DNA from 4 places in the Xanthobacter versatilis genome. Region 1 is predicted to be linked to each of the others. Evidence: predicted binding sites of a transcription regulator. Region 1 holds the regulator's gene; each other region holds the start of a gene.
What was found. The regulator LexA, encoded in region 1, represses DNA repair genes until DNA is damaged. The targets are predictions, from matches to a motif close to TGTTCNNNNTGTGTTCNG.
Positions count from the first base shown of each region.

Region 2: the regulator LexA is predicted to act here: its motif matches at 1,251-1,268, upstream of V5F66_RS15040 (YifB family Mg chelatase-like AAA ATPase).
Region 3: the regulator LexA is predicted to act here: its motif matches at 1,140-1,157, upstream of recA (recombinase RecA).
Region 4: the regulator LexA is predicted to act here: its motif matches at 882-899, upstream of V5F66_RS12810 (PA0069 family radical SAM protein).

Region 1 is NZ_JBAFVB010000002.1:199,807-202,004, reverse strand. Features, by position in the region: gene V5F66_RS04585 (ComEC/Rec2 family competence protein) at 1-559, shown strand, start outside; gene lexA (transcriptional repressor LexA) at 693-1,406, opposite strand; gene V5F66_RS04575 (molybdopterin molybdotransferase MoeA) at 1,514-2,198, opposite strand, start outside.
Region 2 is NZ_JBAFVB010000007.1:133,409-135,606, reverse strand. Features, by position in the region: gene V5F66_RS15050 (polyhydroxyalkanoic acid system family protein) at 13-324, shown strand; gene V5F66_RS15045 (class I SAM-dependent methyltransferase) at 401-1,162, opposite strand; gene V5F66_RS15040 (YifB family Mg chelatase-like AAA ATPase) at 1,327-2,198, shown strand, end outside.
Region 3 is NZ_JBAFVB010000002.1:533,561-535,758, reverse strand. Features, by position in the region: gene V5F66_RS06115 (ABC transporter substrate-binding protein) at 1-950, opposite strand, end outside; gene recA (recombinase RecA) at 1,222-2,198, shown strand, end outside.
Region 4 is NZ_JBAFVB010000005.1:307,369-309,566, forward strand. Features, by position in the region: gene V5F66_RS12800 (Re/Si-specific NAD(P)(+) transhydrogenase subunit alpha) at 1-534, opposite strand, end outside; gene V5F66_RS12805 (aa3-type cytochrome c oxidase subunit IV) at 570-722, opposite strand; gene V5F66_RS12810 (PA0069 family radical SAM protein) at 923-2,198, shown strand, end outside.

The sequences.
Region 1 (2,198 bases):
CCTCGCCCTGCTCATGTCCGGCGCGCCGCCGCGCCCGGACATTCTCATCGCACCCGATGCCCAGACGGTGGCCGTGCGCGGGCCCGACGGGCGGCTCTCGGTGCTCGGCGCGCGCAGCCAGCGGCTGGTGGTGGAGCAGTGGATGACGCGGGAGGGTGACATGCGAAAGGCGGGTGCCGAAGGGCTTGCCGCGCTGTTCACCTGCGATCCCCTCGGCTGCACCGCTCCCTTGCCGGGCGGCGGCACCATCGCCGTATCGCGGCGGGCGGAAAGCCTGGAGGCAGACTGCCTGGAATCGCGCATCGTCGTCACACGGGATGTGCCGCCCCGGCGCTGCCCGGCCCAGGTGGTGACGCCTGAAACGCTGCAGCGCACCGGCACTTTGGCCTATCACTTCCGTAAGGGAATAAGCAGCGAGGGGGCAAGCGGCGGGAACTGGCAGATCGAGCCGACCCGCAAGCCCAACGTCCAGCGCCCCTGGATGCCGCCCCTGCCACCTGAGCCCGCCCCGCAGCGCCCGGCGACGGACGATCCGGAAGCCGACGCCGCATCGGAGTGAAGCGGCCAAAAGCATCGACGGCTCAAAAAGCTGGGGTGAGAAGCGTCGCTCCAGAGGAGCCGGTCCCGTTGAGCATGGTGACCGCCACGCCCCTCACCCCGTCGCGGCCTCCCCACCGGGGAGGAAGCGAAAATCAATAGCGGCGCATGAGGCCGATGAGGCGGCCCTGGATGCGCACCCGGTCGGGCCCGAAGATGCGTGTCTCGTAGGCGGGATTGGCGGCTTCGAGGGCGATGGAGGCGCCCTTCTTGCGCAGGCGCTTCAGCGTGGCTTCCTCGTCGTCCACGAGCGCCACGATGATGTCGCCGGTGTCCGCCGTATCGCACTTGCGGATGAGAACCGTGTCACCGTCGAGGATGCCGGCCTCGATCATGCTGTCGCCGCGCACCTCCAGGGCGAAATGCTCGCCGCTGCCCAGCATCTCAGGCGGAATGTTGAGGGTGTGGCTGCGGGTCTGGATGGCGGAGATGGGCGAGCCCGCCGCAATCCGGCCCATAACCGGAACGGTGACCACCTGGCCTGCGCCTTCGTCATCATCCGCAGCCGGACGCACCTTGCCGAGGCTGCCTTCGATCACCGAGGGAGAGAAGCCGCGACTGGCGGAGCGGGGCGTGGCGAGGCCGGGGGCGACGCTGTCCGGCAGGCGCACCACCTCGAGGGCGCGCGCCCGGTTGGGCAGCCGGCGGATGAAACCGCGCTCCTCCAGTGCCGTGATCAGGCGATGGATGCCGGACTTGGACCGCAGGTCCAGCGCCTCCTTCATCTCGTCGAAGGAGGGGGGCACGCCGGTCTCCTTCAGCCGCTCATGAATGAAGCGAAGCAGGTCATATTGCTTGCGCGTCAGCATCTCTCGCCCCCTGCTGGCGCCAGCCTGTGCGCCGCGAAACAAATCATGAACGGTTTCTATCTGTTCCTTTTGTGTTCCGCAAGGGGTGAAGGCAGGGTTAAGACCGCTCAATCATCGAAGGGAATGATCTCGCAAGGGTCTCCGGCCGTGGCGGCAGGCGCGAAGGGCGGGCGGATGAGCAGGCAGTCGGCGGCGGCCAGAACGCTCAGCATGGCGCTGTCCTGGGAGGCGCAAGGCGTCACATGCACCGTTCCGTCGGGGTGGCGGTCCATGCGGGCGCGCATGAAATCACGGCGCACGTCGTTGGCCGGGATGTCCACCGCGAGGCGCGCCGGCGCCGTCAGGGGACCAGGCATGGCGTCGCCCTGAAGCGCGCGCAGCAACGGCACCAGAAATACCATGGCGCAGACGTGGGACGAGACCGGATTGCCCGGCAGGCCGAGCACCCGCACGCCGTCCTTGCCACCGAACATCAGCGGCTTGCCCGGGCGCAGGGCGATCTTGTGCACGAACAGCTCCACCCCCTCGGCGCGCAGCGCCGGCGCCATCAGATCATGGTCGCCCACCGAGGCGCCACCGGAGGAGATGACGAGATCGAAGTCGCCCGAAAGCGCCTGCGCCACCACGGCACGGATGGCGGCAAGGTCATCCCGCACCAGCCCGAGGTCCGTCACCTCCGCGCCGGCGCGGCGGGCGAGGGTGGCGAGGCCGAAGGCGTTGGAAACGACGATCTCGCTGTCCTGACCGGTGCCGGTGCCGGGCAGCACCAGTTCGTCGCCAGTCTGCAGCACC
Region 2 (2,198 bases), on a different contig from region 1:
GGAGACGGGTACATGGGCCAGCCATTCACCGCTTCCATTCCGCACCGCCTCGGCAAGGCGGAGGCGACACGGCGCCTCCAGGTGGGGCTCACCACCGTGCGCTCGCGCTTCGGCCGACACATCACCATCCTCCAGGAAGTCTGGACCGGGGAGCATCTGGACTTCCATATCGCGGCCCTCGGCCAGACCGCGAGCGGCACTCTCGACGTGACGGACGAGGCCGTCCAATTGTCCGTCGAACTGCCCTTCCTCCTCGACCTTCTGGCCCGCAAGGCACAGGACCTCATCAAGAAGCAGGGCCGGCTTATGCTGGAGAAGAAATAGGCCGTCGTCCGAAAAACGGTCCCGTCCACCCCTCGGCAAGGCGACATGCATTGGCGAAGAGAACGCCGGCACCCGCTCAGGCCGGCTCCAGTTCCAGCGTCAGCGTGTCCAGGGTGAAGGAGCCATCCGCCTCGATCTCGAAATGCTCGGCCACATCCCGGCTCGCTCCGGCGACCAGGGACCTTATGGCCGCCACATGTAGCTCGGGCGTGCGGATCCGCTCGACCCAGGCGCTGAATTCGAGGCGCAGGCGTCGCCGCGCGGTTCGCATGACCCGGAAACCGGCGCCCTCCGCATGCTCCACCCATTCCGCCTCGCGGTAGTCGCGGCCATGGGAGGGATCGCGCAGCACCTCGATGGTTTGAAGGAAACTGTCCGCCACCGGCCAGTCGGGGGCGATCACATCCATCACCATGGCACGCCCGTCCACCGTTAACACCCGCCGCGCCTCCCCCATCGCGGCGGGGACATCCCGCCAGTGGTGGGCGCTGAAGCGCGTGGCGATGAAATCGAAGCTGGCATCGGCGAATGGCAGGCGCTCGGCCACGCCCTGCTGCGTCGTGATATTGTCAAAGGCGCGCCGCTCCGCCTCGGCGGCGACGGCGCCCAGCATGTCATCGGAAAGATCGTAGGCGACGACCTCCGCCACGAACGGCGCCGCAGCAAAACTCACATGCCCGCCGCCGCACCCGAGATCAAGCAGCCGCGCCGGCCGCAGCTCCGCGACTATCGCCGACAGGGCTTCAAGGTCGGCGCCGCGCGCATGGACTGCGCTCGCCACATAGGCCGCCGCCTGAGGCCCGAACATGTCGGCCACATGCGCCTCATGGCTACGCATTCCGCCCCCTGAAGCGTCCGTCATCTTGCGCCCCTGTTCGCTCAAGCCGAGCCAGAATAGCCGCGACTACGGACGTGGCAAGCAAAATTGTTCCGCTTTCGTTCTTGTCGCTACGGCAATCCTCCGCTACCTTGGGATGCAGGCAGTCGAGCGGGGTGGGCGCGGTGATCCAGCGGGTAGCGACAGTCGCATTCGAGGGGGTAGACGCGCGCCCCGTAGACGTGCAGGTGCATGTCGCGGCGGGCCTACCGGCCTTCACCATCGTCGGCTTGCCCGACAAGGCGGTTTCGGAGGCGCGCGAACGCGTGCGCGCGGCGCTCATCGCCTCGGGCCTCGCCCTTCCCGCGCGGCGCATCACCGTCAACCTCGCGCCGGCGGACCTGCCGAAAGAAGGCTCCCACTACGATCTGCCCATCGCGCTCGGCCTCATGGCTGCCATTGGCGCCATTCCGTCCGATGCGCTCGGCGGCTTTACCGTGGTGGGCGAGCTGGCCCTCGACGGGGCCATCGCCGCGGTGGCCGGTGTGCTTCCGGCAGCCATCGGCGCAAACGCGCGCGGTCACGGGCTGATCTGCCCCGCCGCGTGCGGCGCGGAAGCGGCCTGGGCCAGCCCCGACATGGAGATCCTGGCGCCACAGTCCCTCATCCAGCTCGCCAACCACATGACCGGCCGGCAGGTGATGGGCCGGCCCGAACCCAGGATGAAGGCGCAGGTGGAAGCCATGCTCGACCTGAAGGATGTAAAAGGACAGGAGACCGCCAAGCGCGCCCTGGAGGTCGCCGCCGCCGGCGGGCACAACCTTCTGTTCATTGGGCCGCCGGGCGCAGGAAAATCCATGCTGGCCCAGCGGCTCCCCTCCATCCTGCCGTCCCTGTCCCCCGCCGAGATGCTCGATGTTTCCATGATCGCATCGGTGGCCGGTTCCATTGAGGACGGCGCGCTGATGGACCGCCGCCCGTTCCGCGCGCCGCACCATTCCGCCAGCATGGCGGCCATGGTGGGCGGCGGCGCGAAGGCGAAGCCAGGCGAGGTCTC
Region 3 (2,198 bases), 330 kb from region 1:
TGCAGCACCGCCGAATAGACGCCGGCATGCAGCATGGTGGGCTTGCGGCCGCCCATGCGCCTGGCCCAGCGCTCCGACCAGGCGCGGTTCTGCGCATCCATGTCCCAGTAGAAGCCGGAGGTCAGCAGCAGGCCCTGCGCCTGGGTGAGGCCGAGAGCGTGGATGTCGGTGATGAAGATGACCATGGCGGCGAGGCGCTGCTTGTCGCCGCCGATGCCGAATTCATGGGCCTGCTTGATGGAATTGATGAGGTCCGCCCCGCCATTGGCGAATGCGATCACCTTGGCACCGGAGGCCTGCGCCTGCAGCAGGAAGGACGAGAAATCCGAGCTGCCCAGCGGATGGCGCACCGAGCCGAGCACCTTGCCCCCGTTGGCGCGGACGACCTCGGAGGCGTCGCGCTCCAGCGACTGGCCGAAGGTGTAGTCCGCCGTCAGGAAGTACCAGCTGTCGCCGCCCTCGGCGACCACCGAGCGAGCGGTGCCGTTGGCCATGGCGTAGGAATCATAGACCCAGTGGAACGAGGTGGGCGAGCAGGCCTTGTTGGTGAAGACCGTGGAGCCGGCGCCGGTGTTCAGCAGCACCTTGTTCTTGGCGCGGGTGATCTCCTGCACCGCGAGGGCGATGGCGGTGTTGGGCACGTCCACGATCACGTCCACATTGTCTTCGTCGATCCAGCGCCGGGCGATGGAGGCGCCCACGTCCGCCTTGTTCTGCCCGTCGGCGGAGACGATGGTGATGGGCTTGCCGTCGATGGAGCCGCCGAAATCCTCCAGCGCCATCTTCGCGGCCTCGATGGAGCCTTGCCCCACGAGGTCGGTGTAGACGCCGCTGAGGTCGGTGAGCACGCCCACCTTGATGCCCCGCGCCGGCACCTCAGCCAGCGCCGTGCCGGCGGCCGCCAGCAGCGCGGCGCCGATGAGGCCCGCGCAAAAACCCTTTACAGCCATGCTTTTCCTCCCGGCGGACGCGTCCGGCGCCTCTCCGGGCGTCGTTATTCTGTTTGTCCGACAATCTGATTATTAACGATGATTCCGGGGTGTCAAGCGGGGAGGCGGGATGACGGACGTGCTTTTAGGGCCGTGCTGTCAAAAAGGGCTCTGGCGGCCGGAGCGGGGAAATGTCTGGACGGCCCAGATGAGAACATATTGCGAACTGAGAACAAAACATGTACATGTGCAGTGTTCTCATTTCCCCTTGCACCAGCACCGGAGCGCGGCGATGACTCAGTCGACACTCAGACTCGTCGAAGGTTCTTCCATGGATAAGACCAAGGCGCTGGATGCCGCTCTCTCCCAGATCGAGCGGCACTTCGGCAAGGGCTCGATCATGCGGCTCGGCAAGGGCGGCAAAGCCTTGGAAATCGAGAGCGTTCCCACCGGCTCGCTCGGGCTCGACATCGCCATCGGCATCGGCGGCCTGCCCAAGGGCCGCGTCGTGGAGATCTTCGGGCCGGAATCCTCCGGCAAGACCACCCTGGCGCTGCACACGGTCGCGGAAGCGCAGAAGCGGGGCGGCACCTGCGCCTTCATCGATGCCGAGCACGCGCTCGACCCCATCTATGCGCGCAAGCTGGGCGTCAATCTCGACGACCTGCTCATCTCCCAGCCCGACGCGGGCGAGCAGGCGCTGGAAATCGCCGACACGCTGGTGCGCTCGGGCGCCATCGACGTGCTGGTGGTTGATTCGGTGGCCGCGCTCACCCCGCGCGCCGAACTGGATGGCGAGATGGGCGACAGCCAGCCCGGCATGCAGGCGCGCCTCATGAGCCAGGCGCTGCGCAAGCTCACGGCCTCCATCTCCAAGTCCAACACCATGGTCATCTTCATCAACCAGATCCGGATGAAGATCGGCGTCATGTACGGCTCGCCGGAGACCACCACCGGCGGCAATGCGCTCAAGTTCTACGCCTCGGTGCGGCTCGACATCCGCCGTATCGGCATGATCAAGGAGCGCGACGAGGTGGTGGGCAACCAGACCCGCGTGAAGGTGGTGAAGAACAAGCTGGCGCCGCCCTTCAAGCAGGTGGAATTCGACATCATGTACGGCGAGGGGATTTCCAAGACCGGCGAGCTGCTGGATCTCGGGGTCAAGGCCGGCGTGGTGGAGAAGTCCGGCGCCTGGTTCTCCCACGACAGCCAGCGCCTCGGCCAGGGCCGCGAGAACGCCAAGACCTTCCTGAAGCAGAATCAGGAGAT
Region 4 (2,198 bases), on a different contig from region 1:
CGCCACGCCGGCGCCCATGACGAAGACGCGCGCGGCGGGCACAGTGCCGGCGGCGGTCATCATCTGCGGCAGGGCGCGATTGAATTCGGCCGCGGCGTCGATGACGGCGCGATAGCCGGCGAGGTTCGCCTGCGAGGACAGCACGTCCATCACCTGCGCGCGGGTGATGCGGGGCATCAGCTCCATGGCGAAGGCGTTGACGTTGTAGCGCGCCAGCGTGGCCAGGGCCTCGTCGTTGCCATAGGGATCGACGATGGCCAGCAGCAGCGCGCCGGGCTTGTACGACGAAAGTTCAGCTTCCGTCGGACGGCGAACCTTCAGTACCACTTCAGCGCCGTACAGGGCATCGGCGGCGGTGGGCGCGATGGTGGCGCCGGCGGCTTCGAAGTCGGCATCCAGAATGCCCGACTTGAGGCCCGCGCCCGTCTCGACCGCCACGCTGGCGCCGAGCGCGACCAGACGCTTCACCGTATCCGGGGTCGCAGCGACCCGCGGCTCGCCGAGATCAACCTCGGCGGGGACAGCGATTTTCATCAGAGATGTCTCCGGTGCTCCAACCCGTCAGGGGGTCAGAGGAGGAAGATCCACATGAGGGTGAGGAGGACGGCGACAGCGATCGCGCCCCATTTGGTCAGGGCGGTGAACAGCACATAGGTGCCTTCGTGCTCGGCGTAGTCGTTACCGTCCGCAATGGCGTATTCGGTCGTGGCGTGTTCAGCCATCTTTTCCCCCTTTTAAGGCCTCAATTAGCGCTTTAGCGGAGATGCGAATGTCTGGCAACCGGGTTGTGGTGTACAGTATGCCAAATCCAAACCGCTGAGTCATTGGAATCATCCGGCAACCGCCTGAACGCAATGGGAAAGGCCGCTCCGGCGCGTTAATGTTCTTGTTTCGTTCCGGTTCGGGTGCTACCTTTTTTCCCATGAGCCGTGAGCGCGATTCCCTCCTCGATCCTGCCGGCACCACCGTCGCCGCGGCGCGTGCCGCACGCGGCCCACGGCCGGCCGGCCCCAAGACCGCGGGACCCAAGGCTGCGGGACCCAAGGCCAAGGCGGCGGCCCTCTCGGTGAACGAGCCGCGCGCCAATCGCATCCTCGGGCGCCTCGCGCAGGAAAAGGCCGCACCGCCCCCCGTGGTCCCCCCAGCTCTCGACGGAGAGGTCGGGAGCGTGGTGGACGGGGAGCGCCGGCGCGGACGGGGCGCGGTCTCCAACGCCGCCGGCCGCTTCGAGCCGGCCGCCCGCATCCTGTTCGACGACGGCTGGCAGAGCCTGGAGGACCTGCCGCCCCTGCGCACGCAGGTGATGGAAGAGCGCGCACGCACGGTCATCACCCGCAACCAGTCGCCGGATGTCGCCTTCGATCGCTCCATCAACGCCTATCGGGGCTGCGAGCACGGCTGCGTCTATTGCTTCGCCCGGCCGACCCACGCCTATCACGGCCTGTCGGCGGGCCTCGATTTCGAGACCAAGCTGTTCGTGAAGCCGGACGCACCGGAACTGCTGGCGCGGGAGCTGTCCCAGGCTTCCTACCAGCCCCGCGTCATCGCCATGGGCACCAACACCGATCCCTACCAGCCCATCGAAAAGCGCTACGAGGTCACCCGCCGCCTGCTTGAGGTGCTCGCCGAGTTCGGCCATCCGGTGGGCATCGTCACCAAGTCGGGACTGGTGGCGCGCGACATCGACATCCTCGCCCCCATGGCCGAGAAGGGCCTCGTCAAGGTGGCCATCTCCATCACCACCCTCGATCCGCATCTGGCCCGCACCATGGAGCCGCGGGCGGCGAGCCCCCATGTGCGGCTCGGCACCATCCGCCGCCTCGCCGATGCGGGCATTCCCACTGCGGTGCTCACCGCCCCGCTCATTCCGGCGCTCAACGACATGGAGGTGGAGCGCATCCTCGATGCCGCCAAGGCCGCCGGCGCCAGCGAGGCGGGCTATGTCATGCTGCGCCTGCCGCTGGAGATCGCCGACCTGTTCCGCGAATGGCTGGTGACCCACTTCCCGGACAAGGCGCGGCACGTGCTCGGCCTGATCCGCCAGATGCACGGCGGAAAGGACTATGACTCCGCCTTCGGAAAGCGGATGCGGGGAGACGGCCCCTATGCCTGGACCGTGGGCCGCCGCTTCGAGATCGCGGCACGGCGGCTCGGCCTCGCCGGGCGCGGGCTGAAGCTGACCACCGCCCATTTCCGCC